Regions from separate parts of the Clostridium senegalense genome, predicted to be linked through region 2. Evidence: riboswitches for the same ligand, from Rfam matches in the RefSeq annotation. Region 2 holds a riboswitch; each other region holds the start of a gene.
What was found. A riboswitch is a leader RNA that binds a small molecule or an ion and turns the genes downstream of it on or off. The one in region 2 is predicted to bind cobalamin.

Region 1 (10,809 bases), on a different contig from region 2:
ATAGGACCACCGCCCATGGATGCTTTGCCTTTATTTTGCTTTCCATTACTCATGAGTTAATTCCTCCTTTGTAAGTTGGGATGCAGCTATTTGTTTGTACACCTCACAGTTTTCTAACAATTCATCATGTGTACCTATTCCTACCATTTTTCCTTCATCTAAAACTATTATTTGTTCAGCATTAATAATTGTACTTATTCTTTGAGCAACTATAATAACTGTACTTTCTTTTGTTTCAGATTTTAATTCTTTACGAAGTATAGCATCTGTTTTTAAATCTAATGCTGAAAAACTATCATCAAATATGTATACTTGAGGTTTTTTAGCAATGGCACGGGCTATTGATAATCTTTGTTTTTGTCCACCAGAAACGTTACTTCCACCTTGTGCTATATGAGATTCAAAACCTTCTTCTTTTTTACTTATAAATTCCGTAGCCTGTGCAATCTTACACGCCTTTTCTACTTCTTCTTTTGTTGCATTTTCAGCTCCATACTTTATATTACTTTCAATAGTTCCAGAAAATAATATTCCTTTTTGAGGAACATATCCTATTTTTTTTCTAAGCTCTCCTTGTTTGATGTCTCTTATATCTACGCCATCAAGTAAAATCTCTCCACCTGTGATATCATAAAAACGAGGAATTAAATTTATAAGTGTTGACTTACCACTTCCTGTACTTCCTATAATAGCAGTAGTTTTACCTGGTTCTGCAACAAAATTTATGTTGCTTAAAACATTATCTTCAGCATTTGGATATTTGAAAGATACATTTTTAAATTCTATATTTCCTTTATTTTTAGTTTCCTTACTTACATCAGGATCTTTTATTGAAAACTCTGTAGTTAATACTTCATCTATACGTTGTGCTGATACAGATGCACGAGGAAGTATTACTGATAACATTGAAATCATTAAGAATGCCATTATTATTTGCATTGTATATTGTATAAATGCCATCATATCTCCAACTTGTATTTCAGCTGCATTAATTTTATTTGCTGCAACCCAAACTATAAGTATAGTTATAAGATTCATTATAAGCATCATAAGCGGCATCATCATAGTCATTATACGATTTACAAAAGTATTAGTTTTTCTTAACTCTGTATTGGTTTCATCAAATCTTTTTTCTTCTGTCTTTTGATTACTGAACGCACGAATAACTAACATTCCTGTAAGCATTTCACGAGTTACAAGATTTAATTTATCAACAAGTTTTTGAACCTTCTTAAATCTAGGTACTGCTAAACCAAATAATACAAGCACTACTGATATAATAGCTAATACTGCAACACCAATAATCCAAGCCATGGATGTATCAGTATTTAAAACTTTTATAACTCCACCAATTGCAAGTATAGGTGCATAAAATACCATTCTTATAAGCATTACTGTAACTGTTTGTATCTGTTGTATATCATTAGTACTACGAGTTATAAGTGATGCTGTGGAGAATTTATCAAATTCTGCATTTGAAAAACCTACCACTTTTTCAAATACTTGTCCACGCAGATTACGACCCATACCTGCAGCTATTTTGGCTGCTATAAATCCTACTGCAACTGTAGCTACCATGCTTAATAATGCTATTGAAAGCATTTTAGCTCCAGAAGAAAACACATAATTAGTTTGCATTTTATCTGTATCTATTCCTATTTTATTATATTCATCCTTTATAAAATAAATAGATGCCTGAGTATACATATTTTCGTCTATCTCTGCAATTTTCTCATCCATTTGAGTTTTTAAATTAGAAAATTGTTCTTTAGGTATACTATTAATTAATGTATCTACATCCATATCTTTTGGTACATTAGGAATGCTTTCATTTTTAATAGCCATTTCTAAAGCAGAAATGCTCATAATAGATTTTGACATTATTGTATTTAATGAATCTATTGTATCCTCATCTTTTATATCTTTTAATTCATATACTGATTCATCTTTTAAAATTGGATATTTATTTATATATTTATCATATTCATTTTTATCAAGATTCTCTTTACTTAACAATTCATAATTGTCTAATACTATTTTTTTATCTGCATCATTCATAAATAATGTTAAATTATTTAATTGACTTTCACGAATTGATTTTGGAATAGCATTTTCAATTCCTCCTTGTTGAATTCCTACATTTACGATCTTTGATGTATAATCTGGTAACGAAAGATCACAAACTGCTTGAAGTGTCAATAATAAAATAACTGCCACTATTGACATAAAAAATGGCTTTAAGTACTTTACAATTTTAAACATAAATCTTCCCCTTTCTTTTAAATCGTTCTTATATGTAATTTAAAACTTACTAATTATAAATATAAGTTCATTTTCAAATAACAGCTTAACTATAACTAACAAAATTTTATTATTTGTCACCACCTTTATAGTATTGATTATTTTATAATTATTATTTATATCTATGATTTTTTTTAATTTTGGTATATAATAATTATAGTTTTAAATAGTTATGTTTTTTAATAGTTATATTTTTTAACTATTATTTTCTAAGTATATATCTCATAAAAAAGAAAGTCAATAAAATTTTTATATTTTTTCGATTGTATAAATATGTAAGATTAATTAAAATAGGGTATAATGTTAAAGGGAGGAATTTTTAATGAATAATAATAAAAATCTAAAATTAATTGCTAAGGATTTTTTAACTATAGTACCATTATTTCAAAAAAAGCTTGTAAAAAGAAATTGTAACTTTTCTCAAGATAATTTAAATCATTCTCATTTTCAAGTAATGGCTACTTTAAAATTCTATGGTAAGCAGCCTATTTCTGACGTTAGTAAAAGACTTTTTATATCTATGCCTAATATGACCAAACTTCTAAATAAGCTTATTGAAAAAGAAATGGTTGTTAGACTTCCTGATGATAAAGATAGACGAATAATCAATATAGAATTAACACCACAAGGTGAAAAATATCTTGATGAAAAATATAATGAAGTATTAGATACTTTAACAAGTAAATTTTCTACATTATCAGAAGATCAAATAGACAAGTTAGCATTATCTATACATAATTTAAAGGAAGTTCTTACAGCAATAAGCTCTGAGGATTAATTTAAGCTTATACTTCTTAAATAAATTATAATAAAAAATTGCAGAGTTCATTTTATAATCTTTTATCTTATAAAATGAATTCTGCAATTTTTTTAATTCAATATAATTCCGAACTTTTTAATAACATGTTATCTTATATCTAAGTAACCATATCCATTATTTGTTATATTTCCGTTTGTAGTAAATTCTATAGGAAATTTAAAAAGTGGTCCATCAAAAACAAAAGTGTGATATTCTCCGTTTTCTCCACAAGGATCCGCACCTGTGCCTTTTATTTTCCCAACTAAATCTTTAGTTAAAATCTTTCCTAAATAATTCTCATCCAAATATTCTAATTTAACATTCTTCAAAACTGCTTTAAACCCAGTTTCTATAAATTCATAGGTTATTTCTTCCCTGTTACCTTGCCATAATGGGAAAACAGCTTCCATACCAACCTTTTCGCATCTTTCACTACACCACTGTCTATGTTGCTCAATATCTATATCCCCAAAAACACAAGTAGTTACGCCTTGTTCTTTTGCTTTTTTTAATGCATTCTCAAAAGTTGCTTCGTACTGATTTCCTTTACACTTTACTAACATTAATGGAATATTCATTGATTCCGAAACTTTTTCTAGCATTGGTTCTGGAATTCCATGAAACCAACTTCTATTTAGACTCTCATCAACTGTAACTAATAACCCACTTGGAATATGGCCTTGATTAACCATTTTATAAAGGGCTAATGTACTATCTTTTCCACAACTATATGACATAATAAATTTCTTTTTCATAATGCTTCTCCTACTTCCATTTCTCTAAAGCTTTAACCATAAATTCTTTTATATTCAGTCCATAAACCTCTTTAAGTCTTTCCTCTTCTAATACATCACTACAACTACCTTTAGCTATAATATGTCCTTCTTTAATCATTATTACTTCTTCGCTAAACATCTGAACTAAATTTAAATCATGCAATACACCTATTACCGTTTTATTCTTTTCTTTAGTCCATTTATTTATATGTCCTAATATTTCTATTTGAGATTTTAAATCTAAGTGATTTGTTGGTTCATCAAGTAAAATTATATCTGGATCCTGAGCAAAAGCTCTTGCTAAATATACTCTTTGAAGTTGGCCACCAGATAACTCTGTTATCATTTTATCCTTTAAATCTAATAACCCTACATTTTCTATACAGCTTAAAACTAATTCTTCATCATCTTTTGAAAGCTTAGAAAATATTCCATCAAAATGTGCATATCTTCCTAAAGCTACTGTTTCAAAAACTGTATAAGGAAAATAAATTTCAGATGTTTGTGTCATAAAAGCAATTTTTTTTGCAAGTTCTTTTCGTTTTATTGTCTTTAATTCTTCTCCATCTATATTTATTTCACCTTTATACTCTATAAGATTTGCTATTGCCTTTAACATAGTAGTTTTTCCGCATCCATTAGGCCCTACTATCGATAAATTTTGCCCTCTTTTTACTTCTATAGATATATCTTTAACTATATCAAAACCATTGTAACCACAATATAAATTTTTTATTTTCAGCATATTATCACCTATTTCTTTTATTAAAGTATAAATATCCAAAAAACGGCGCTCCTATAAGTGCTGTAATTGCACCTACTGGCAATTCTGATGGCGATACTACTGTTCTTGCAATTAAATCTGTAATTACCATTAATGAACCACCAACCACTATACACATTGGAATTACTATTTTGTGATTAGATCCAAATATTTTTCTTACCATATGTGGTGTTATTAAATCAATAAAACCAATTACACCACTTAACGCCACTGCAGTTCCTGTTAATATTGCAGTAGCTACAAATAATAATTTTTTTACTTTTTCAGTTTCAACACCTACTGATTTTGCCTGTTCTTCTCCAAAACTTAAAATATCCATTTCTCTACAATATCTTAAAACAATTGCCATTCCTATTATAAAAAACGGAATGCCTGCTGTAACATATGACCATCCTTTCATTGCAAAAGAACCCATTTGCCAAAGCGTTATTGTTTTTATATCTTCACTAAAAAATGATGAAATTGTTGTTAAAAGAGCATTTGTAAATAATGAAAATACTATACCTGCTAAAATTATAGTGCTATTTGATAAACCTTTATCTACCTTGCTTGCAAAGGCAATTACTAAAAATACTGTTATTATACCAGATAAAAATCCTATAAACGGTAATGCTAAATTGCCTATAAACGGTATTGAAATATGTAAAACTATGTATATTCCTACACCTAAAGAAGCTCCTGATGAAACCCCCAAAGTATAAGGAGATGCTAATGGATTTTTTAAAACTGATTGAACTACTGCACCACTTACTGCCAATGCTGAACCTACTAAAAATGCTAAAATCACTCTTGGAAGCCTAATAACCCAAATTATTGATACATCTTTAGGCTGTATCCCTGGTTGTAGTGGTATATTAAATAATTTATTTCCAATTATTGAAACAATATCACTTATACCAATATGGGAACTTCCTATAGAAGTTCCCATACAGATTACCAAAAATACTATTGGAACAGCCAATATTAGTAATAATTTTTTATTTTTCATATTTGTCTGGATATATAGCTTTAGCCATTTCTTTTAAAGCTTTTACTATATTTTGGCTTCCACGTGATGATGCGTTTTGATTTATTAAATAAACTTGTTTATTCTTAACTGCATTAACATTTTCCCAACCTGGACGTTTTAAAATTCCCTCTACTGCATTTGGAATATATTCTTCATTTGTTAATATAACATCTGGATTAGCTGAAATTACATTTTCTTCACTAGGTGCAATCCAGCTATTTTCTTTAACAAAAATATTTTCTCCACCTACTATTTGAATCATTTCATTTAAGAATGTATTATTTCCAAAACTGTATAATCCTGATGCTGATCCTATTTCAAAATAAACTTTTTTCTTATCTGTAATTGATTCTCCTACTTTTTTTATTTTATCTATTTCACTTTTCATGTCGTCAACAATTTTTTTTCCTTCTTCTTTAGTTCCAGTAAGTTCTGCTAAGAAATTGATATCTTCATATACTCCATCTACGCTATCACTGCTTGGTAGATATACAACAGGAATTCCTGATTCTTTTATAACTTTAAATGGATCTTCATTTCCTTCTTTATTATGACCTGAAGCTATTACAATATCTGGTTGTAGTGCTATAATTGCCTCTGCATCAGGGTTTCTAAAATCTATTTTAGTTATATCTTTTTTAATTCCTTCAACATCTGCTGAATATGTATCAACAGCTACAAGTTTATCACCTAAACCTAGTCCCATTAAAATTTCAGTATTTGATGGCGCTGTAGAAATTATTTTTTCTAATTTTTCTGGCGCTGTGAATTCGTTTCCTTCTCTGTCTTTCATAGTTGTAGTTTTGCTTGAACATCCAACTAATAAGACTAAACTCATTATTGCTGATAATAATACCAATAGAATTTTCTTTGATTTATTCATAATTTTTCCTCCAAATTATATATTTATTAATAATTTTATATTTATTATTCAAAATAAAAAAGACACACCCGTAGGTATGCCGTAATACACTAAATTATTTTACTCTTTAAATAAAATAACATAACATGTACCCTAATATTCCACCCACAGAGAACTATAGTACAATTAATAGGCAGGTCTCCCGACTTTGCTTCGTCCTCCATTTTACCTTCCCACAGTTTATACTGCAGTGGCTTATAAAACTTCGTCAGCTTCACGGTTACTGGGTCAGTTGAAGATTCTCACTTCATTCCCTATTAAGAAAAACACCTATAATATAATGATAATTTTTATAATTGTAACAATTATTATTATATTATGAACATATATCTATGTCAATGTCTATTTGTTAAGTATTTTTAAGTATTAGTTACAATTATATAATAAATATTCAATAATTTTACATATAAATTTGATATTCTTCTTATTTTTACAATAGTTATATATGTTATAATATGTTTATTAAATTTTGTGTAGGTGATTTAATGATAAAAAACGCTAAAAATACTGTTAAACTAACCCGACTTGATGGGTTAAATAATTTAAATTATCTGTTAAGCTATGATGATAAAAACTATTTTTTGAAATGTAATTTTAAAGATAAAAATAAAAACTTTACTTATGAATATAACCTTTTAACCTTATTAGACCTTAACCACATATGTCCTAAAGTAATCTATAAAGATACTTGTAGCTACACTATAATAAGTGAGTTCATTTCAAATTCACGTATAGATGAATCTACTTGTACAGACCCAAAATTTCTTTTAAGTTTATCTAACAAATTAAAAAATATGCACAACCTAAAATGTGATTATATATATAATCCCTTTAATGAAATAAGAAAAAAACTAACTATACTAAAAAAAGTCAATTTTAAATTTTCTAATGAATTTATATTTATAATTAGCAAACTTGACGCTATTGAAAACATTTTGTGTAATGATATAAATTATGGTTTATGTCATAATGACTTAAACCCATCAAATATCCTTTATAAAAATGATGAAGTATTTTTAATAGATTTTGAATTTAGTGGAATGTGGGATATTTTTTATGATATTGCAACATTTTGTTGGCTACTAGACGATAATTCTAGAAAAATATTTTTAATGTCTTATTTTAATAATTTTTCACAGGAATTACATCTTAAATTTAAAAGATATCTTTTTGTAGTTAAACTATGGAATATATGTTGGAGTTATGTAAAATCATTCTCTTCAACATCTGATTATGATTATAAAAAAGGTGGCGATCTTGTTCTTATAGATCTATATAATGACTTAAAAGACGATAAGTATTTGTAAATACTTATCGTCTTTTATATATGTTTTTTAATTATCACTGCATATCTTATTATCTACCTTGGAGTTGTATAAAATTCCTATTGTAACTACCATGGCACCTAATATTTTATTAATTTCTATCTTTTTATTTATTAAAAAATCAATTATAATACCAGCTACTATCTGACCTATAAATAGTAATAACATACTATAAACCACAGGTATTTTGGGTATTATTATATTAGAAGTATATACTATAACAACACCTATAATGCCACCACAAAATACAAATATAGGTATATTTTCAAATTCCACCATAGATAATTCAACATTACTTCCTACAATTAAAAGCACTATCATAGAACATAACAGTCCTACAATATAATTTATTAAAGTACTTTGTAATACTCCTATTCTTTTTCCTAGCGATGAATTAATTACCATAGATAAGGTTGTTAAAACTCCACCTATTATTGCAAGTATATACAAATTTTCTCCTCCTATCCTATTGTCATTACTATTAACCCTACTATTATAATAGTAAATCCCATTAACTTTTTAATATTAAACTTATACTTTTTCATTCCAAACAAGCCATAATGGTCTATACATGAAGAAAATATTAACTGTCCAAATACAGCCAACGATGTAGTTAATGTAACACCTATTCCCCCTATTGTTATAATATTACTTAAAGTTAAAGCTACTCCTACAGCACCACCTAGAAATAAATATTTAGGAACATCTCTTTTAATGCTTACACTTTCTCTTTTTATTATCATAATTAAAATTATTGCTATTAGTCCAACTAAATGAATTATTATAAGGGAATACATTGATCCAACTTTACCTTCTAATTGACTATTAAACGTAATCATAACAGAAATTAAACTTCCTATAAAAAGTGCTAAAATATTATACATTGTTAATCACCCCAATACTATATAGAGACAAGCTCCAATTTAAACTTATTCATCAAATTTTTGTTATCAGTTGAGAAAAATAAGTACAAATATAGTTAGTTAAGAACCTAGAAGTTTAAATCTTCTCACATTAAACTCATATAAAGTTTAAAGATAATAGAAGCATAATTAAGTATTTCAATTAAAAAGAGATAATTAATAATTAAGAGTTCAGAAGGAAAGTAATACCACTTTCTTTTAATCTAATAATATAATTTCCTTTGCAAATTTATAAAAATATACGTTGAGAATTACTAGGAGCAAAGTGAATAGTAATAGCCACAACTGTTAACCATTCAATCTTAACTTTTAACTAAAATAATCTGTAAACTATTAGTATAATATTAATCTTAAATTTTCTCATTTGATAAGTTCATAAATTTAAAAGTCAGTTTGGAACCCTATAACTTAATCAAATTAGATATATAATATCAAAATAATAATCTATTATATAGGACAAATGTCCTATATAATAGATTTAAATAGAATTTTTTTAATTTTTGAATTATATAAAGGAGTGTTTTAGTTGAAAAAATCTAAAAACAGAAAATTAATAAATGCTTATTTAGAAAAATACGCATTAAATAAATACCTAAATGAAAGTTTGTCTCTATGTTGCGAACTTCATACATTTGACAAAAATGAAATGATTTGTACTCTAAATGAAGATATGAAATATATATATTTCTTAGTTAAAGGTAAAGCAAAAGTTTATACTCTTCTCTCTACAGGCAAGTCATTACTTATATGCTTTATAACACCTCTTTCGGTAATGGGGGATATTGAATTTTTGGATAATTCAGCTGCTGATTGTTCTGTAAAAACAATTGAATCATGTCACCTTATAGCAATTCCTATTGATAAAGTTAAAAAACTTGCATATGATGATTCTGTTTTCTTAAGATTTATAATATCCTCTTTAGAAAAAAAGCTGAGAAACAATTCTATTTTTAGCTCAATAAATATGTTATATCCATTAGAAAATAGATTTGTAAGCTATATATTATCCTTACCTATTAACAATAACAATACTGTTGAAATAGATGAATTAACCCATATATCCGAGCTTCTAGGTTCTAGCTATAGGCACTTAAATAGAGTTATTAGAAATCTTTGTGAAAAAAACTTAATAATAAAAAATTCTAATTTAATAACAATTTTAAATATGGATGAACTAAAAAAGTTAGCAAGAGATATATATATAAATGAAAAATAATAAAAGCTATAAACTATTAAAAATAAATAGTTTATAGCTTATTTACTACGTTAATTACTTATATATTTAAACTTAACAAAATTTTCACCTTCAAATTCTAACATAACAACCCACGGCATTATATTTTTTATTCTTTCAAAATGCTCATATTTAAAAGTTACATCATAATAGTTTATAATAGTACTTAATGCTGTACCATGAGTTCCTATAATTATGTTTTTATTATTATTTTTTCTTAATATACTCTTTAAAGCATTTATATTTCTTTGTTGTACTTCTAATAAACACTCACCATCTTCAATTTTATAATTGAAATCCCTCCACTGATTTTTTGCAAAGCTATCAAAATCATCTAGCCATTTATTACAAATTCTTCTTTCTCTAAAATCTTCTACAATATTAATCTTTAAATTTAACATTTGTGCCACAGGTAAAACTGTATCTATAGCTCTTTTATACGGACTTGAATACACTTTATTTATATCTTTATTCTTAAAAAGCTCACATAAACTTTCACTATCTTTAAGACCTTCATCGGTCAATGGTCTAGTCAGATCATCCAAAATTTTAAAGTCTGGTTTTGCGTGTCTTACAAAATATATTTTAGTCATAATGATTTCCCCCTTTATATTGCTTTTTAACTACTATTATAATTATATTACCATAACCTCTTCATCCTAGATTACCTCTCTTGTTTCTTTAAAACCCACACTTTTATAAAATTTTTTGTAACAATATTTTCAGGTACAACACT
Region 2 (10,809 bases):
TGTATTACTTTAAAGCCATTAGCTTTTAATATTTTTTCATGTTTAGAGTAGTTATCACATTCAACCTCTATGCAAAGAGCAATATGAATAGTATCAACATTTTTATTCTTTAATTGATTTATTTTATGTTGCCAATCTTCATCGTTTCCTAATGTGCTTGAACAACCACTGCAATAGAAAAAACTAGCCAAAGTCTCCTTTTTATTTTTATAAATAGTAAAAGCGTCTAAATCGTTATTAAAAGCATTAAGGCATCCAGTTCCAGCGCATTTACCAACTAATTTTCTACAAGACATAATTGCTATTGACATAAAAATACCTCCTTTAAAAGTCTTCGAAAGTAATATAAATTGAATTTTTATTTGGATATTTGTGAATAGTACAGTCTACTTCATAAACATCTTTAATAAGCTCTTTTGTTAATATTTCATTAGGTGCTCCAGTTGCAGCAATATTACCATTATGCATAACATATAATTTATCACAATAAGAAGCAGCTAAATTTAAATCGTGCAATGCAGCAATTACAGTAATACCTAAAGATTTTGTTAACCTTAATATTTGAAGTTGATACTTTATATCAAGGTGATTAGTGGGCTCATCAAGAATAAGTAATTTTACTTGTTGAGCTAGTGCCCTTGCAAGTAGAACACGTTGTTTTTCACCACCAGATAAAGTTAAAAAACTTCTATATCTATAATCAAACATATCAACTTTTTTAAGCATTTCATGAGTTATGTCAATATCCTTATCGTTATCAATTTCAAGAAGACCTTTATGAGGGCTTCTACCTAGTAAAACCATTTGTTCTACAGTCATATCAAAAGCAAGATTGTTGAATTGACTAACAACTCCTAAATTTTTAGCAACGTCTCTAATTGGTATATTTAAGAGGTTTTTTCCATTCAAAAGCATAACTCCAGATTTAGGAGAATATACTCTGTATATAGACTTTAAAAGGGTAGATTTACCACTTCCATTTGGACCTATTAATCCAACAAACTCACCATTTTTTACAGTTAAAGAGACATTATTTACAATAGTTTTATTACCAAAAGCAACATTTAAATCTTTAATATCTAAATTCATAATAAGCTACCTTTCTCCAAATCCGTAAGCACGTGTTATCATAATATAAATAAAAAATGGTGCACCTAAAAGTGAAGTAATTATGCCAATAGGCATTTCCATATTTTTCAGTATTATACGGGATAGCACATCTGCCCAAACTAAGAATATAGCACCTAGCAGTACAGTAGTTGGTAAAAGTTTCTTATGGTCTGAACCAACTAAACTACGGGTAATATGAGGAATAACTAATCCTACAAAACCTATCATTCCACAACATGAAACAAGAACCCCTGATAAAATTGAAACGCTAATTAAATAAAACTTTCTATATTTATTTAAATCTATACCTAAAGTTATAGCAGTTTCATCACCTAAAAGCATTACATCCATAACCCTAGATTGTATAATAAAGATTATAATAAAAAATACAACTATAATTGTAGGTATCAGTAAGTTTGTCCATTTAGCACCAGTTAAAGAACCCATACTCCAATATGAAAGTGAGTGAAGGGCACTGTTATCGTTTGTAAGATAAATCATAAAACTTGATAAAGCAGAACATATTAAGTTAACTACCATACCAGAAAGAACTAATTTTACAGATGTAGCTCTTCCACCTAAATTAGAAAGTTTAAATACTACTATTGAGGCGAGTAAAGCTCCTATAAAAGCCCAAAAGGTTACACCTGTATTTTGTAAAACTCCAGTAAATAATGTAGAGGCACCAATTAATATTGAAAAAGTAGCACCTAGTGTGGCTCCAGAGGAAATCCCTAAAAGATATGGATCAGCTAATGGATTTTGCACTGTAGCTTGCATAACCGTTCCACCAAGAGATAATCCTAACCCAGTTATTACACCAAGAAAAACTCGTGGCAATCGTATTTGCCAAACTATATCAATAGATGCCTGTGGAATTGACTTTCCTTTTAAACTTGTACCAAAAAGTTTATTTAAAATTATACTATAAACATCAGTGGCAGGAAGTTTTACAGAACCTATAGACACTGCTAAAACTATAGATACTAATAAAAGCAACATTAAAGCAATAACTATTAAATAATTATATTTACTTAGTATATTTGAAAAGTTTTTATTTTTCATAAATCACCTATTTATATAATTCAGGATATAATTCTTTAGAGTAGCGTTCAATAGCATCTACTACACGAATTCCACCGGCCCAAGTTTCAGCAAGCCCAGTAACAACTATTGCATTATTTTTAACGGCAGTTACATTTTTCAAGGCCTCATTAGAAGTGAAAATTTTAGCAATTTCAGGATCGTGAATATCTTTTCCATCGCCATCATGTATAAGAAGAATAGTGTCAGGATTTAAACTAACTATATTTTCTAAACTTACAGTTCCAGATTCTTCACCTAAATTTTCTAATCCAGCTTTTAAAGCCATATCACTTACAAGATCATTTTTGCCATATAATCTAAAATCACCTTTTTCTTCAGATTCTAAAATTAATGTTGTTTTTTTCTTGTCAATAGAATTTGTTTTTTCTTCTATTTTAGTTAATCTATCTTTATTGTCTTGTATATATTTATCTGTTTTATCCTTTATATTAAATATAGTTCCTAAGTCATCAATATCTTTAAATAAATTTTCAACAGTATAATTTCCAACGGATTTAACGGTATTACGCTGAGCAAATGTATTAGTACCTCTGCCTATCCATTCGCTTACATCACCAAGTGTTTTATCGGCAAAGACACTTTTCCATCCAAATATAAAATCAGGATTTAAAGATAAAACTTGCTCTTTAGTAGGATATTTTTCAGATACAACTGGAATTTTTGCATATTTGTCTTTAACTTTTTCTGATATAGGGTTGTCCAAATAGCATGTACCAATTAGCTTATCTTCTAATCCTAAGTCTAGCATCAATTCAGTTGTAGTTTGGTTAGTTGTTAAAACTCTTTCTGGTGCCTTATCAAAAGTAATTTCAATTTCTTCGTTATTCACATTATAATTTTTTATAGTTACAGGATAGCTTGAATTTTTATTTTCCTTGGTAGAACTGTTTTCAGTAGATACACTATTTGTATTAGTAGACTTATTATTACTAGAACAACCCATAAATGAAACTGTCATAGCAATGCAAAGTGTAGTACATAAAGTTTTCATAATTGTTTTTTTCATATTTTTTGATCTCATAAATAAAACTCCTTTAATTTTTATAAATAAAAAAACCTATTTAACCTTAAGTGGCTAAATAGGTATAAGTACAAACTTATATAAACACTATCCCCATCTCTCGTAGGCTATTGTAGTGAAAAAATAGGCAGGTATTCTGGCTAAAGATTATTGATATAGAAAAAATAATCTTTTACAGTGGCGGGACCGCGTGGGATTTGCACCCAACTTCCCCTTTTATATAAAAGTGACTTTACTTTTATAACCTATTCTAAAAGTAAGTTAAATTGAATTTAACTTAAAATTTTATTGAATTATCATTGAAAAGCTTATCATAAATTAAAAAATATGTCAAATAATTTTGAAATGATTAATTTTTATAACTAATTGTTCAAATATATAGAGTTCCAAGTTAACTTTTAAACTTATTTAGTTATCAAATGAGAAAATTTAAATTAATATTTTATCAATAATTAGCAGATTTTTTTAGTTAAAAGTTAATAGTGAACAGTTAAATAGTTGTGGTGATTGTTACTCACTATGTTCCTAATAATATTAAACGTACTTTTTTAGAATAAGCTTTGATTGCTTTAGTTTTTATTTATATTTTTATAGAAGATAATTATAATTATAAAAAATTAATTTAAATTTTATTGACAAGGTGTGTATATAGAGTATATACTGTGTATATAGGATATATACGAGTTGAAAATAAAATTTATAAAGGAAATAGGATTCATGAAGATTATGTTTATAATTATAATGTTTTGTATAGCTATAATTTTGGAGCATTTAATTTTCTTTAAAAAACGAGAAAAGATAGAAAAATAATTTTTTTTACTACAACTGTATATAGTGGGTATACTCACTATATAAATAATGTTGAAGAAGAGGGGTATTATGAATATTGTAATTGATAATTCTTCTGGAAAGCCAATATATTCACAAATAGAAGAACAAATTAAAAAATCAATATTTGAAAATAAACTTATATTAGATGATATATTACCATCTATAAGAGCACTGTCACAGGAATTAAAAATAAGTGTAATAACGACTAAAAGGGCTTATGAAGAATTAGAAAAGCAAGGATTTGTTTATACAGTTCCAGGAAAGGGAACTTTTATCTCAAATAAGGATAAAGAATTTATAAAATATACTATAATGGATAATGTTAAAAAATATCTTTTAAAGGGCATAAATGAAGGGAAAAAAATAGATTTATCCTTAGATAATATGAAAGAAAAATTAGAAATTATATATAAGTATTAAAGGAGTTGAGGAGTATGAAAAATGTTTTGGAGATAAAAAATATAACAAAAACCTATAAAAATTTTAAATTAGATGATGTATCTTTTAATTTAGAAAAAGGATATATAATGGGATTTATAGGTGAAAATGGAGCAGGTAAAACTACAACAATAAAATTAATAATGAATTTATTAAAAAGAGATAGTGGAGAAATTAAGATATTTGGAAAAGATAATGTTAAGTATTCTAAAGAAATAAAAGAAAAAATTGGTTTTGTATATGATGATTGTTTTTATTATGAAAAATTATCTATAAAGAAAAATGCTAAAATAATTTCTAACTTTTATAAGCAGTGGAGTTTTGAAACTTTTAGCAAATATTTAAAGATATTTGGATTAAATGAAGATCAAAAAGTAAAAGAACTTTCAAAGGGTATGAAAATGAAATTTGCAATTGCTATAGCACTTAGTCACAATGCTGAGTTTTTAATAATGGATGAACCAACTGCAGGTCTTGATCCAATTGTTAGAGAAGAACTTTTAGATATATTTCAAAAGGTAATTCAAAATGAAGATATAGCTATTTTAATATCAACACATATAACATCAGACCTTGAAAGAATATCTGATTATATAACTTATATTAATAAAGGAAAAATAGAATTTTCTAAACCTACAATTGATGTATTGGAAGAATATCGAATTGTAAAAGGTGATAAAAGTTTATTAAATGATGAAAATAGAAAAGCATTTATATCAATAAATATAACAAGTTTTGGATTTGAGGCTTTAACTAATAATGTATCAAAAATAAAGGCTATATTTAAAGATAGTGTGATTTTGGAAAAGCCAACATTAGAGGATATTATGGTATTTAAAAGCAGAGAAGCAGTTGGAAATATATAATAATGAATTTAAAGATGTAATGGGGTGCGGATTAAGATGTTAAATGTAATAAAAAGAGAGCTGAAAATACAGCTTTTATCATTAAAAGGTTCACAATTTATAGTGTTACTGATAAGTATGGCAGTAATAGCTATGACGCAAGGACAAGATTTTATAAATTATCTTATTATGGTTTTTGTAATAGGAGGACTTAGTAATACAGAACTTGAAAATAGAGATGGTGTTTATAAGTCTACACTTAGTTATCCTTGTACAAGAAAAGATTATGTTTTAGGTAAATTTATATCGTCAATAGTAGTGGCAATGATAGGATGTATAGTATCAATAATATTAAATGAAGTTTTATTAATAGCAATTCCTACAAAATTTGTAGGAGTAAATATACATTCATTAAAATCTATATTGTTTTATTCATTAGTAATTTTATCAATGTATTATTTTTCATATTTTTCATTAGGAATTAAAGCAGCTAAGATAAGTTATTATGTAACACTTATAGTTTTTATGATGGGATTTATGTTTATAAATAATATTTTCAAGTTTAAATTAGAGGGTAATATAGTAAAATTACTTTCTAATACAAGCATTCAATTTAATATAATACTTGTTATAGCAGTGTTAGCTATAACTGGGATATTAGCTACTTTATCTGTTGTAATATATGAAAAAAGAGATCTATAGGAGGTATAATATATGAATGCATTACTTAAAAAAGATATAATAACTAGCAAAAATCCATTAATTATAATGAATTTACTTGTAGGATGCGTTATGGTAGTTTTAACGCTAATTGGTGCTAAAGCACCAGTTTATTTCCCAATATATATATTTGCAACTTTATTTATACCAATAATATTAAATAAATTTACAGCAACAGAAGAGACACGTAAATATTATGATATGTTAATAAATAGTTTTCCTGTTGATAGAAAAGATGTAGTAGTAAGCAAATATACTTTTTACTTATTAGTGTATTTTATAACATCAATATTTCTATTGTCTATAATTTTTATTTTGGGAAAAATAAGTGGTGAAGATTTAAAGATGTTGTTGTTTTCTCAATCATTCTCATTTTTATATTATGTAGTGATCATATGTGTTCCAAACTATATTTTTTATAAAGCTAGTTATGATGTGGCAGTAAAATATAGTGGATTTACACTATTAGGAATAATATATTTACCAATGTTAGTGCTTTTTTTAGCAGAAAAAATATTTCCAGCGGCTTCAAAAAAAGTTGTAGGTTTCTTTATGAAAAGCATAGAAAATGGATTTTTAATAATACCATTAATATTTTTAATAGGGTTAGTGATTTATGGGATAATAACAACTTTATCAATAAAGGGATATTGTAATAAAGATTTATCATAAACAGTTAGGAGGAGGAAGATGAATATAATAATAAACAATTCCTCAGGAGAGCCAATATACTCTCAAATAGAAAAACAGATAAAAGATGATATACTTATGAATAAATTATCTGCAAACGAACCATTGCCTTCAATAAGAGCTTTAGCTAAGGATTTGAGAATAAGTGTAATAACAACTAAAAGAGCTTATGAAGAACTTGAAAGAGATGGTTATATTTATACAGTACCTGGAAAGGGGTCTTTCGTTTCGGCCCAAGATAAGGAGCTTGTAAAGGAACTTATTATAAGAAATATAGAAGAGTATTTTACAAAAGCAATAGAGGAAAGTGAAAAGATACAGCTTTCATTAGATGAAATGAAAGAAATACTAGAAGTTTTATATGAAGAAAAGTAAATAGTTTGCAAAACTTATTTACAGATATAGTTAGAAGGAGAGAGCTTATATGGAAAATATATTAGAAGTAAAGAATTTAACAAAGGCATATAAAAATTTTAAATTGGAAGATATATCATTTACTCTTCCTAAAGGATATATTATGGGTTTTATAGGACAAAATGGTGCGGGAAAAACTACCACTATAAAACTTATAATGAATTTAGTAAAAAAAGATAGTGGAGAAATAAAAGTTTTCGAAAAAGATAACTTAAAGTTTGAGAAAGAAATAAAAGAGCAAATAGGTTTTGTCTATGATGAAGGATATTTTTATGAACATTTATCATTAGAGGATAACGCAAAGCTTGTTGCACCATTTTATAAAGAATGGAGTTTTGATACATTTTATAAGTATGCAAATAAATTTGGACTTAATAAAGGTCAAAAATTTAAAGAACTTTCAAAGGGAATGAAAATGAAATATTCCCTTTCAATTGCCCTTAGCCATAATGCAAAATTTATAATAATGGACGAGCCAACAGCAGGATTGGATCCAGTTGTTAGAGCAGAAGTTTTAAATATATTAAGGGAATTAATACAAGATGAAAATGTAGGTGTATTGTTATCTACTCATATAACTTCAGATCTTGAAAAAATAGCAGATTATATAACTTATATAAACAATGGAAAAATTGTATTCTCTAAAAGTAAAGAAGAAGTATTAGATACTTATAAAATAGTAAAGGGAGATATAAGCCTTTTAACTAAAGAAAATGAAAAGTATTTTGAAGGAATAAGAAAAAGTTCTTATGGATTTGAAGCACTAACTTCTGATGTAGAGTGGGTAAAAAAAGAATTTAAAGATAGTGTATTAATACAAGATGCAACATTAGAACTAATAATGATACTAAAAAGAAAGTAGAATATAATGATTTGGTAGGTTAAAATATGATGATTAAATCAATAGGCAAAGAGGTTAAATTACAAATTTTTAATTATAAAGGCTATTTAAATATAATGTTTCTTTTATTGCCTATAATTTTGATGTTATTAACTAATAAGGGGAATTATTATAATTATTTAATTAGTATGGTGGCAATAGCTAATATTGCCACTATACAATATGAAGTAAGGCAAAAAAATCATATATTATTTTTAAGTGTAGGTATGTCTAGGGATGAATATATAATATCAAAGTTTTTAGGGTCAGCAATAATAATTATTCTAGGAGGAATATTAGGATTTGTTATTAATGAATTATTAGATAAATTTATTATAAAATTACCTATGGATATATTTATAAAAGATGCAATATTAACGTTAATAATATTATTATTATCAATAAGTATTTACTATTTAATATATTATACATTAGGAAATAAGGCTGGTATGGTAGCTTATTTTATCATTTTTATGGTGATAATTAATACTATGTTTGAAAGTAAATTTAGTCAATACTTAAAAGTGTTTAATGGTGGTCAATTACTAAATAATATTCAACTATTAATCTTTATAATATTAGCCATAGTTATTTTTATGACTATCATGTATATAACAGTATTTTTTTATAGAAAGAAAGATTTTTAAACATACAATTAAAAATAAGGATTTAAAAAGGATTTGGAAGTGTAAGAAATGTTAAAAGAACCTATAGTTTTTGTTATTGCACTTATACTAGTTTGTATAGGTGGGATAGTTTCTAGGTTAACAAAAACTATTATTAAAAACTATATAATGCATATTTAATAAAATAGAATTTAAATTTAAACAACTAGGTTTACTAGTTGTTTTTTTTATTTAAGGTTTATTTAAGTTTATGGTTACTTAAGTGTAAGGTTAAATATTTAAAATTATATTTGTCAGGAGGAGATAATATTGTTTAGATTAGAATTAAATAAATTGATAAAAAATAAGAATGGAATAATTGCATTAGCAATATTTATAGTTTTATCACTTGTCATGGTGTTTTTAAATCCGCAACTGGAAAGTGAGAAATCTTATTTAGAACAAGAAAATTATGGTTTTGTAGATATGAGAGAGGGCGGTGTTTTAGCATCAGAAAATTTTGAAATAAAAATTAATGAACTTGAACAGTTAGCAAATCAATCTGCAAATGATAGTAGTAGCAAAAAAATGAAAAATATGGCTGAGGAAAAATTAGATAAAGTAAAGGTCATGAACTATAAGGATGTAGATTTTTGGAAGGTATATAACCATAAAGTAGCTCATCCATTAGCATTAATAGGATTATTATCTATAATTGCAATGTTAATTTGCAATATATATAGTGATGAAGTGGTTTCATCAATGGATACATTAATACTAACATCTAAAAATAAATATAAAGCACTTAGTTCTAAAGGGATGTTAGCAATTGTAGTTCCAATAGTAGCATACGTAGGATTTTTAGCTATAACATTCATTGAGACATTCTTAAAGTATGGTAGGCCTATTAACGGAAATTTACAAGCTTTTAGAATTGTTGATAACTTTATGATGCTAGAGGGTTCTTTTACCATAATGCAATATGTAGCTTTAAAAATGGTTTTTGTATTAGTTTTACTTTTAAGTTTATCAATTATAGGAGCTATAATATCATTTAAAACAGAAAGTTCTATGGCATCAATATCTATATTTGGTGTATACATAATTTTAGGCAAAATATTAGTATTTTTAATAAAACCTATAAGTAAGTTTTTAACTCAAATAGGGGGAGCAGACATAATTAGTATATTAAATTTTGGTAATTATCCAGACTTAATATTTCAGGGGAATAATTTAATAGGAATGTACTTAGGTGATATAAGTGTATTTGGATATGATATAAGTTTAATTAAAGCCATATTAGCTATATTAGTAATGATAACTATAGCAAGCATTATATATATGTTTAATATTTTTAAAAGAATAGAAAGTAAATAATAGAATTTTAGGAGGTATTTATACTATGAATAAATTAGAAATAAAAAATTTAAATAAAAGCTTTGGGAAAAAAAGAGTAACTAATGATTTAACAGTTACATTAGAAAGTGGTGTTTATGGTCTTTTAGGACCGAATGGAGCAGGAAAAACAACACTTATGAAGCAAATAACAACATTACTTACAAGTGATAGTGGAGAGATTTTATATAACGGTGAAAATATAAAATCATTAGATGAAAAATATAGAGATGTTTTAGGGTATTTACCACAGCATTTTGAAGGTTATGGTAATTTTACAGCAAAACAATTCTTAAATTATATGGCAGCGTTAAAGGGGATTTCAAAAGATGGGCTTAAAGAAAAAATAGATGAAATATTACATTTAGTTGGATTATATGATGTTAGAAATAAATCATTAAAGAAATTTTCTGGTGGTATGAAAAGAAGAGTTGGTATAGGACAAGCCTTGTTAAATAATCCTAAAATATTAGTTCTAGATGAACCTACAGCAGGTCTTGATCCTCAAGAGAGAACACGATTTAGAAATTTATTAAGTGAAATATCTAGAGATAAAATAATAATTTTATCAACTCATATAATATCTGATATAGAGTCTATAGCAAGAGAAACAATAATAATTAAAGATGGAACATTACTTGTAAAGGGCAGTCATAAAGAAATTCTAGAAAATATGAAAGATAAAGTATATGTAATAAACACAGACAATGAAGATATAATTAGAGATATTCAAAATAAATATAAAGTAGTAAA
Region 3 (10,809 bases), on a different contig from region 2:
TCTTGGTCCGTGGTATAAAACATCTCCTAATATTATTATATAATCAGCATTTTCTTTTATAAAAGCATCAATTGCTAATTTACAATATTTAAGAGATCCATGAATATCAGATATAAAAAATAACTTCATAAATATTTTGTTTAGCACCCTAGTTATAATTATAAAACTATATCAACTAAACAAAACACCTCACTTTCTTTAGTTTATTACTTCTTTATTATAATAGTTATTACTTTATTGCTCTACCATTTTATTAAAATTTTCTTTTGTCATTCTAAATAATACTTCTTTACCTTTTTCTTCAAGAACTTCAAATTTCCAAGTTTTAAGAGCTTCTATTCCATTTTCATTAGCAACAGTGTCAAAAATAACCTCACCACCATAGCTATTAAAATAATATTCTAATAATAGCATAACTGCTTCATTCCCATAATTATTGCCTCTATATTTATTTTCAACTTTAACATTTAAATCAGCGGTTTTAGTGTTTCTGTCATATCCGTGAAAACTCACTTCCCCAACTGGTGTGTTTTCCATATTATATATTAAACAATAAAAATTCTTGCCATTTCCAGGGTCAACCATTCTTTTGTACCAATTTTCCCATTTATATTCACTATAATGAATTGCGCCTCCTACATCTCTCATTGTATCTTCATCACTCCAAAGTTTTTTTATATAATCAATTTCTTCAAAGTCAGGCTTTCTTATATAAACTAAATTACCTCTTTTTATAAATTTATCCATAAGAATGTCCCCCTTATTTATTTTTTTAAGATGATATATTAATACTATATATAATTTTAAGAACTATATATAAATAGCTTTTCTTATAAATGAATGCATTTTCTATATATCACCCAAAACCTATGATATTAACTAATATCATTCTTTTATATATTATAACTTATTTATATATTATCAAACTTTTCATTTTAACGCTAATATTTTAAATATTTTTAATTTTAAACATAAAACAAAAAAATTTAAAGGGCTTTCGCCCTTTAAAAAAATTACTGTTTCGTTTCATTTTCTTTTATAAAATCATCTAAACTTTTTTCTTCTTTATCTTTTATAAGCAAAGCAATAGTTTCCTTCATCACTTTGTCTTTCTCTTCTTCTGTGTTCTCATTATCAATTGGTAATTTTTCTATATATAATTCATATTCCCATATATTAGGATTTTTTTCATCTTTTTCTGTAACTTTATAAAAATCTTTTTCCTTATACTTAATTTCTTCTATGACTATATTTTTTTCATCTTTAATCCAATTTAATTTATTTATTTTTTCTAAAGATCCACTAATCTCTTTTCTATTTTTTAAATACTCAATTTTATTTTTTTCAATATTTTCTTTTTCCTTTAATAAATCAGAATCATCTTTATTTAGTAAAAAACCTTTTTCTAGTTCAACTAAAGCATTTTCTATATCACCTAAAGATAATAATTCATTACATTTCTTTAATGACCATTCTTTAGATTTAGCACTCATTTTTTCAGCCATAGTTTGAGCTTCATTATACTGTTTATAATTTGAAGTTACTTTTTCAAACTCCTCTTTTGCTTTTACAAAGTCTTTCTTATCATAAGCTTCTAATCCATTTTTATAATGATTATAATCCTCCACATAAGATTGCATTTTAGTATACTCTTCTTTGACTTTTTCTGACTTTTCAGAATAAAATTCAAAATAGCTTAACTCTTTACTAGCATCATCAATATGACTATTTTCAATAGAATCGTTTTCTAAATTATATTTGAATGCATCTAATTGGTCTAATATGTATACATCAACTTTCTCCTTATGAGATTGTTTTTTTATATCAATATAAATACCATGTGCACTTTCTTCATTTCTTTCTGTAAAATATTTTTTGAAATCGTTAAAGTTCTTTATAAATTCCTTCTCATTATAGTAGATTTGTCCTATAAATATAATTGCAATAATTAATAATATTGTTAAAGCAATAGACGTTTTTGATTGCTTCTTTAGCTTTTCCTTAAAAAAATCCATATATATCCTCCTAATTAATACATATATTAACATTTTATATTCTTTTACTATCAAATTAATCCTATATTATTATAATGATATATTATTCAATTGTAAAATTAGCTAATTTTACAATTCATCTTAATAGTCTTTATTTTTTAATTATACATGTTTTTTTCTTGATTTGTCGTAATTTTGTATTTTTTTTAATTATAATCTTTCAAAATTGTTTTTATTGTGTTATAATTTGCTTGTACAATTTTAAATTTAATACTTTTTATGGTACTTTTAATAGTTTAATAGGGAAAGTGGTGTAAGCCCACTACAGCCCCCGCTACTGTAACGGAGACGAATTTTAACCACTGAAGCTTTGTGCTTTGGGAAGGTAAAAGGAGATTGACCCGTAAGTCAGGAGACCTGCCGTAAATCTAATCACAAACCTTCGGGCGGAAGGAAAGTGTTGTTTATATAAGATATTTATGTATTTTTTTGATTATAAACTCACTTTTGTGAGTTTTTTTATTGCCTATATTTAGGTAAATATAAAACTTTAGTACAATATAATAAAATTTAATATAGTAATATTAAATAATAATTAATATATTTACACATTTACTTTATTTATAAGTATATAATACTAAAGTATTGTTATTTTAAAACTTAAATATTTTGTTCTTGTAATTAGGAGATGGTTTATACATGGTTAGGTTAATAGGGTTAAATAAAGATGTAACTTTAGATGTTCGTAGTAGATTTAGTATTAATTCTTCAGATTTAGAGAGTAACTTATTAAAACTTAAAAGTTTTCTTGATGAAGTTATTATAATCTCTACTTGTAATAGAACAGAAGTATATTTTTCTTCTCAAGAAAATAATAATGATTTATTAGTTAAAAAAATTTTTTTAACTTTAAATTGGGATATTAATGATATGAAATATACTTTTATTTCTACAGGAGAAAATGCTGTAAGGCATATCATGGAATTATGTTGTGGATTTCATTCTAAGATATTAGGGGAAGATCAAATATTAGGTCAAGTTAAAGATGGATACTTTAAGTCTTTAGAGCTTAATGTTATAAAAGGTCCACTTGAAAGATTATTTATTAATGCCATTGGATGTGGAAAAGAATTCAAAACAGAAACTATGCTTTACAAAATTCCTGTTTCTTCTTCTTCCATTGCAATAAAAGAAGCTATAAATAAGCAAAAACGTATTTTTATGATTATAGGTTTTGGCGATGTAGGTAAATTATGTTTTAAAAACTTACTTGTCAATGATAATAATTTTGATAAGTTATATATAGCTTGTAGGGATATAGAAAAAGTTAAAAATGATGACTTAATTAAAAATTCTAATGATAAAGTTGAGATAATTCATGTAAACGATAAAAATAAATACTTACATAAAATTGACGTACTTATAAGTTGTACTTCGTCAAAGAATTTTATAATTGAAAAAAATGATGTTGAGGACATAGAAAATCTTTTAATTTTTGATTTAGCTGTACCTAGAGATGTTTGTAGTTCTATAGATAATTTACTTAATATAACTGTTTATGACATAGATAAAATTCATACTATAGATGCTGAAAATAAAAAATTAAGAAAAACTTTAATGGAAGAACATTATTACATAGTAAAAAAATACATGTATGAGTATTTAGAATGGGTTAAGCTTAGATCCCTATCTCCTCATATTATGAAAATGATAAAAAAAAGCAACATAATATATAGCACCAGATTTAAAACATACACTCAAAAAAAATTTACAAAGGATAATGATAAGTTAGTGGAAACACTTATCAAAAGTACTAGCAATGCATACGTTAATAGGGCTATTGAAGTTTTAAAAGAAGAAACTTTAAATGGTAAAGGCAAAGAAGCATTATCAATTATTGAAAAGATTTTTTGCGATATTTAATAAACATTGCATATAACTTAAGGAGGTTTTATTTATGAATTTAGAAAAAAGTAATCAAATTTTTAAAGAATCAGAAAAGTACATACCTGGCGGTGTAAATAGTCCTGTTAGAGCATTAAAAGATATGGGAATTACCCCTCCAGTAATTAAAAGTGGTAATGGCGCAACAATAACTGATGAAGATGGAAATACATATATTGATTTTATTGGTGCTTGGGGACCTATGATTCTTGGTCATAACGATGAAGATATAGTTAATTCTATAAAAACATGTTGTAGTGAATCTATAGCTTTTGGTGCACCAACTAACTTAGAATTAAAGCTTGCAAAACATCTATGTGAAACACTAGACAATATAGATTTAATAAGAATGGTTAATTCCGGAACAGAAGCCACTATGAGCGCTGTTAAATTAGCACGTGGCTATACTGGAAAAAATAAAATCATAAAATTTGCTGGATGTTATCATGGTCATTTTGATGGATTCCTTGTAAGTGCAGGTTCTGGCGTTATGACTGAAGGTATACCTGGAAGTGCAGGAGTTCCTCAAGAAAGTATAAAAAATACATTAATAGCTAATTACAACAGTATTGAAAGTATAACAGAAATTTTCAAAAAGTATGGACACGATATAGCTGGGGTTATTATAGAACCTGTTGCTGGAAATATGGGTGTTATAAAAGCATCTAATGAGTTTATGAAAAAACTTGAAAGTCTTTGTAAAGAATATGGAGCACTTTTAATTTTTGATGAAGTTATGTGTGGATTCAGAGTTGCATATAAAGGTGCGCAAACATTATTTGATGTAACTCCTGATATAGTTTGCTATGCAAAAATAATGGGTGGTGGACTTCCATGTGGTGCTTATGGTGGAAAAAGAGAGATAATGGAAAAACTATCACCAGTAGGTCCTGTTTATCAAGCTGGAACTATGTCTGGAAATCCAGTAGTTATGGCAGCAGGTCTTTCAGCAGTAACAAAACTTTATAATCACCCTGAATACTATACACATCTTGAAAGACTAGGCTCAAAATTAGAAAATGGTATGCTTAAAATTGCAAAAGAAAAAGGTATACCTATGACAATAAATAGATGTGGTGCAATGATGACTATATTCTTTACTGATATAGCTCAGGTAACTAATTATGATGATGCCAAAACTTGTGATACTAAATTATTTTCAAAATTTTATCTTTACTTATTAAAAAACGGAATATACATTGCTCCATCTCAATTTGAAGCTTTATTCTTATCTGTAAAACATACGGATGAGCATATTGATAAATTCTTAGATGTATTTAAAAATTTTGAATTTTAAAAGTAATATTTAACTAATGTTTATTTTTAGTAGGGAACTATTAGGTTATTTTTAACTTAAAGTCCATTCCCTCGTAGTTCCCCTACTTTTTTTATATACATATATTTGTACTCGAAATAATTTGAGAATGATTTTAATTATCATATCTTAAAGTAAAATTTGTTCTTTATTGATGAAAATTTAAACTATAATTAATTTTTTTAATTTTTCCAATCAACAAAATCAATTATAAAGGTTTATTATTAAAAATATTATAAAATTTATTATTAAAATATGGAGGGATTTTTTATGAGAAAAAAACATACTTTACTTTTAGCACTATTTTTATGCTTATTTATACCATATACAGCTTCTGCAATGCATATAGCTGAAGGATTTTTAAGTCCTGGTTGGTGCATTACTTATTTTGTACTTTGTATACCTTTTATTATTATAGGTATAAAACAAATTAAAACTAAGACAAGCACTAACAAAGATTTAAAAATGCTTTTAGCTTTAGTTGCGGCTTTTTGCTTTGTTATATCAGCATTAAAATTACCATCTGTTTCAGGTAGTAGTTCACATGCTACAGGAACAGCTTTAGGTGCACTTATTTTTGGACCATTTGCTATGAGTGTTGTTGGATCTCTAGTTCTTTTATTTCAAGCACTTTTACTTGCTCATGGTGGACTAACAACTCTAGGAGCTAATGTTTTTTCAATGGGTATAGTAGGACCATTTGTTTCATTCTTTATATACAAGATTTTTAAGAATTCAAATAAAAAAGTTGCTATATTTTTAGCCGCATTTTTAGGTGATTTATCAACTTATTTAATAACATCTATACAAATGGCTCTTGCTCATTCTGGCAGCGGAAGTGTAATAGCTGCATTTGGAAAATTCTTTGCAATATTTGCAGTGACTCAAGTTCCACTTGCTATTGTTGAAGGAATATTTACTGTTATAATATTTGAGTTTATTGAAAAACACTCAAAAGAGGAATTACATACATTGGAGGAAATGATATAAGATGAAAAAGAAAAATATTATTATCTTAATAATTTTAAGTGCATTTCTTATAATTGCACCACTAGCTTATTATGGTTCTACAAGTGAATTTGTAGGTGGAGATGATCAAATGGAAGAAGTTATAGCTGAAATTGATGGTGATTATGAACCTTGGTTTAGCCATATCTGGGAACCACCATCTGGAGAAATAGAAACGCTATTATTCTGTTTACAAGCAGCTATAGGAGCAGGTTTTATTGGCTATTATGTAGGTAGAAAGACTCAATGCTCAAAACAATCATAGCTTATTCAAAAATAAGCAAAGAAAGTCATAGGCATCCCTTGGAAAAGTTATGCCTATGCATTTTTCCTATGATTATTCTAGGATTTGTACATAAACCTCTTCCACTTATATTAAACATATTTATTTTTTTAATTCTTCACATAAAAGCTAATAATCCTAAAGACATAGTATTAAAATTCAATATAGGTATATTATCCTTTTCACTATTATCTTCAATAACATTGTTATTTGTTTATAATTTTAATTACATACTTGTAATTATTTTAAAAGGTGTTTCAGGTGGTATGTGCATATCTTATTTAACACTTACAACACCACTTGATCATATACTTTCTTTAGTATCCAAAATAACTCCATTACAAGATATTTGCGATATAGCTAAATCAATGGAGCTTTACATATTATTAATTAACGATGAAGCTTCAAGTATCTATAATGCAATGAGTTGTAGACATGGATTTCATAGCTTTAAAAGTAAAATTAAAAATATGTCTAAACTAGCAGGGCTTTTATTTTTAAATACACTTAAACGCTGGCCAGAAATTCAGGATGGATTATACAATCGTTGTTATGCAGGACGTCATTATTATGCTCAATGTACATCTAAATTATCTTATAAGTTTATGCTTATGATGTTTATGTATAATATCATATTATTGGCTTTATGTTTTATCTAATTTAATATAAATAAAAAAGTAAAACTTAAATAAATTATTTTCACTTTACTTAAGTTTTGCTTTTTTACTTATGTTCTTTCATAATAACATTAAATTTTCTAGCTATCACTTTGAATCTAATTATAATTTTTTATCTATCATTGTCATAGATTTTTATTTTTTGCAAATGATATACATATATAATAAAAATTTTATTACATATGTTATACTAAGGAGTGATTTCATGAACACTAGAAATAATAATGATTTTGTCAATGAATTAAATGATTTTTTAAAAGGATTATATATGGGCATAGATTCCTTTGATAGTTATATTAAAAAGGCAGAAAATTTAGATGTAAAACATGCTTTTTTAAACATACAAGATGATTATAAAACCCAAGCCCAATGGTTTAGTAATAAAATACAAAGTATTGGTGGAACACCCTCATACTCTGTTGGTATTATCGGTAAAGCTTCTGAACTATTTAATGAATTTAAAAATGAAATTACAATTCATTCAACACAAGATCTGTTAGAAGAAGTATATAATGCTTGTAATCTTGGATATACAATGACTGAAAAACATTTTAATGAATGTAATTCTCTTGATAAAGATACTATAAATAAAATTAATTCCATGTTAATAGACTATAAAAACCATCTTGACATTATAAAATCATTATCTACTGGAAACTATTAATTTAATTATACATCTACATAAATACAATCAAAACATATGAAGGAATATTGTATAAAAATCATACAATATTCCTTCATATGTTATTCATATGTTCCTATATTTCATGTTAACCATTTAAATTAACTATTTTGTAACAAAAATGCCATTTAAATTGGTATAATATATTATATAGGGAAGATTTTAAAATTGTATTTTTTAATACATAACTTATTTTAAGGACAAGTTTAATACTTAAATGATTATTTATAAATATAGTACAAATCTTTATTTATAAATAATTATTTAAATTAGGCATAAATAAAACTATAAATTTATTTTTAATGCCTTAATTGGAGGATGATTACATGAATATTGCTTTTTTCCTTACTCCGAAAAGTCAAGTAGTACATGAAAAAGTTACTGCTTCGATGAGAAGAGCCATGGAGCGAATGGAATATCATAGATATACTGCAATTCCTTTAGTTGATGAAAAAGGCAGATATGTTGGCACCTTGACTGAAGGGGATATTCTTTGGAAATTAAAAAATGATACTGATATTAATTTGAAAAATAGCGAAAAGGTTTTAATAAAAGAAATTCCTAGACATGTTCAAAATAAAGCTGTTTCAATAAACTCTAATATAGAAAATTTAATTTTAACAGCAAAGTCTCAGAACTTTGTGCCTGTAGTTGATGATTCAAACATTTTTATAGGTATAATAAAAAGAAGTGATATAATATCTTATTGTTATGAACGTATTTTTAACGAAAATAAATATAAAACTTCACCACATTATCAAATTTTAGAAAATGTAGCAAATAATTAAATAGCTATGGCTTTAGCCTAGCTATTTTCTCTATTTTTCAGTAATTTTAAACTTGGAACCATATAAGTTAAGAGGTAATCTAAAATTTGACTACCTCTAATTATTGTTATAAATTAATAATTTAATTTAATAAAATCTAAATTAAAAATAATAATAGAAAACTTTATAATTAATCAAATCTTTAATTATAATTAGACCTTTTAACAAAATTCTCAATTAATATCTATTTCTATAATCCTGAAGCATTATTTAAAGTTTCTTTTAAAGTTTCTGCAGACTTAACTAGATTATCTGCTTCTAATTCACTTAAATCCATATTTAACACTTTTTCAACACCTGTCCCACCTACTACACATGGTAATCCCAAATAAACATCTCTAATTCCATAGTAATTTTCTACCAAAGTTGAAACTGGTAGTATAGTTTTTTCATCTCCTAATATAGCATTTACAATACGTGTTACTGCTAAAGCCACAGCATAGAAAGTAGCACCTTTTCTATTAATAACTTCATAAGCTGCATTTTTAACATTCTCATAGACTTCTTCTTTAAATTTATCATTATATTCAAAATTTTCTTTATCAGCATATTCATCAATTTTGATATTTTGAATATTAGTTATATTCCAAGTAGCTATTTCTGAGTCACCATGTTCGCCTATGATATAAGTGTTCACATTTCTTGGATCTATATTATACCTTTTACCTATTTCATACTTAAGTCTTGATGTATCTAAAACTGTACCTGATCCTATAACTCTTTCTTTAGGAAATCCAGATAACTTATAAGTTAAATAACTTAATATATCTACTGGATTTGAAACTACTAATAGGATAGCATCCTTATTATATTTTACAACCTCTGGAATTATTGATTTAAATATATTAATATTTTTATTTACCAATTGTAGTCTTGTTTCACCTGGCTTTTGTGCTGCTCCAGCTGTAATTACAACAATATCGGAGTCTTTTGTATCTTTATACTCTCCGCTTATTATATTTACAGGTTTTACAAAATCTGCTCCATGTGATAAATCCATAGCTTCGCCTTCTGTTTTTGCTTTGTTGACATCTACTAATACTAATTCTGTAGCAACTCCTAATAACATTAATGAATATGCAGTAGTTGCACCCACTGCACCTGACCCTATAATTGATATTTTAGTAGAATTTCTTTTTTTTATCATTTTCAAACTACCTCCTAAAGATTTTAAATTAATATAAATTAATTCTAGTAAACAATCAAAATGCGGCTTAATGGTTTATTGGTTTATTGGTATTACCAGTAAGTTTATAATTATATTACCATATAATTTCATTAATCTCAATAATAGTTAATTAATTAACAGTTTTTAAAAACATCTAATTTTTATTTAACTACATATTTCTTGTATATTCCCTATACTTGACATAATTTTAGAGCTTAGTGTATAATTTTAGTGAAAGTAATTATTATTTTTACAATAGTATAAATATTTTGTATTTTTGTCAAAATAATAATTTTGATTAAAAAAGAAAAACTTATCTGTAAGTTTTTCTTTTATATTTGAAGGGATGAATAATTATGTTTAGTCCTATAAAAAACACAAGAGTTTATGAAAAAGTTATAGAACAAATTAAAGAAATGATTATTACAGGTACTTTTAAAAAAGGAGATAAACTTCCTTCTGAAAGAGAAATGGCAGAAAGTCTACAAGTTAGTAGAACTTCTATAAGAGAAGCTCTTAGAGAGTTAGAAATTATGGGACTTATAGAGTCAAGACAAGGAGAAGGAAATTTTATAAAAAGTAGTTTTGAAAATACTTTATTAAAACCTTTATCTACTATATTTTTATTAAAAGAAAGTAATTCTGATGAAATATTAGAGCTTAGGAACATTATTGAAAGAGGCTCTGTTGTATTAGCTGCTGAAAGAATAACTGATGAAGAATTGGCAGAAATGGAACTTCTTTTTGATGAATCTCTAAAATCTGATTTGAAAGATACATTGGTAGATGTGGATATAGACTTTCATTATAAGATAGCTCAAGCTTCTAAAAACTTTCTTATACTAAGTATATTAAATGCTATATCATTTTTAATTGAAGCTTTTATCAAAGACATACGAAGAAATGTAATA

Region 1: linked by a shared signal. The riboswitch ahead of KQI36_RS13320 (ABC transporter substrate-binding protein) and the one ahead of KQI36_RS11095 (ABC transporter substrate-binding protein) in region 2 are both predicted to bind cobalamin.
Region 3: linked by a shared signal. The riboswitch ahead of hemA (glutamyl-tRNA reductase) and the one ahead of KQI36_RS11095 (ABC transporter substrate-binding protein) in region 2 are both predicted to bind cobalamin.

Annotation. Positions count from the first base shown of each region.
Region 1 is NZ_JAHLNC010000008.1:44,849-55,657, forward strand. Features, by position in the region: gene KQI36_RS13290 (ABC transporter transmembrane domain-containing protein) at 1-53, opposite strand, end outside; gene KQI36_RS13295 (ABC transporter ATP-binding protein) at 46-2,262, opposite strand; gene KQI36_RS13300 (MarR family winged helix-turn-helix transcriptional regulator) at 2,624-3,079, shown strand; gene KQI36_RS13305 (Dph6-related ATP pyrophosphatase) at 3,208-3,855, opposite strand; gene KQI36_RS13310 (ABC transporter ATP-binding protein) at 3,866-4,621, opposite strand; gene KQI36_RS13315 (FecCD family ABC transporter permease) at 4,626-5,648, opposite strand; gene KQI36_RS13320 (ABC transporter substrate-binding protein) at 5,638-6,552, opposite strand; cobalamin riboswitch at 6,707-6,880, opposite strand; gene KQI36_RS13325 (phosphotransferase) at 7,077-7,898, shown strand; gene KQI36_RS13330 (DMT family transporter) at 7,926-8,366, opposite strand; gene KQI36_RS13335 (DMT family transporter) at 8,378-8,800, opposite strand; gene KQI36_RS13340 (cyclic nucleotide-binding domain-containing protein) at 9,366-10,055, shown strand; gene KQI36_RS13345 (histidine phosphatase family protein) at 10,106-10,666, opposite strand.
Region 2 is NZ_JAHLNC010000006.1:3,708-14,516, forward strand. Features, by position in the region: gene KQI36_RS11080 (CGGC domain-containing protein) at 1-311, opposite strand, end outside; gene KQI36_RS11085 (ABC transporter ATP-binding protein) at 325-1,089, opposite strand; gene KQI36_RS11090 (FecCD family ABC transporter permease) at 1,096-2,175, opposite strand; gene KQI36_RS11095 (ABC transporter substrate-binding protein) at 2,183-3,238, opposite strand; cobalamin riboswitch at 3,348-3,502, opposite strand; gene KQI36_RS11100 (GntR family transcriptional regulator) at 4,118-4,489, shown strand; gene KQI36_RS11105 (ABC transporter ATP-binding protein) at 4,504-5,373, shown strand; gene KQI36_RS11110 (ABC-2 transporter permease) at 5,410-6,054, shown strand; gene KQI36_RS11115 (ABC-2 transporter permease) at 6,067-6,744, shown strand; gene KQI36_RS11120 (GntR family transcriptional regulator) at 6,763-7,137, shown strand; gene KQI36_RS11125 (ABC transporter ATP-binding protein) at 7,187-8,038, shown strand; gene KQI36_RS11130 (ABC-2 transporter permease) at 8,065-8,703, shown strand; gene KQI36_RS11135 (hypothetical protein) at 8,992-10,038, shown strand; gene KQI36_RS11140 (ABC transporter ATP-binding protein) at 10,064-10,809, shown strand, end outside.
Region 3 is NZ_JAHLNC010000008.1:157,799-168,607, forward strand. Features, by position in the region: gene yfcE (phosphodiesterase) at 1-129, opposite strand, end outside; gene KQI36_RS13810 (GNAT family N-acetyltransferase) at 235-747, opposite strand; gene KQI36_RS13815 (hypothetical protein) at 1,014-2,015, opposite strand; cobalamin riboswitch at 2,258-2,433, shown strand; gene hemA (glutamyl-tRNA reductase) at 2,694-3,917, shown strand; gene hemL (glutamate-1-semialdehyde 2,1-aminomutase) at 3,952-5,235, shown strand; gene KQI36_RS13830 (energy-coupling factor ABC transporter permease) at 5,524-6,243, shown strand; gene KQI36_RS13835 (energy-coupling factor ABC transporter substrate-binding protein) at 6,245-6,526, shown strand; gene KQI36_RS13840 (CbiQ family ECF transporter T component) at 6,508-7,203, shown strand; gene KQI36_RS13845 (DUF2383 domain-containing protein) at 7,427-7,885, shown strand; gene KQI36_RS13850 (CBS domain-containing protein) at 8,230-8,691, shown strand; gene KQI36_RS13855 (L-lactate dehydrogenase) at 8,921-9,877, opposite strand; gene KQI36_RS13860 (FadR/GntR family transcriptional regulator) at 10,255-10,809, shown strand, end outside.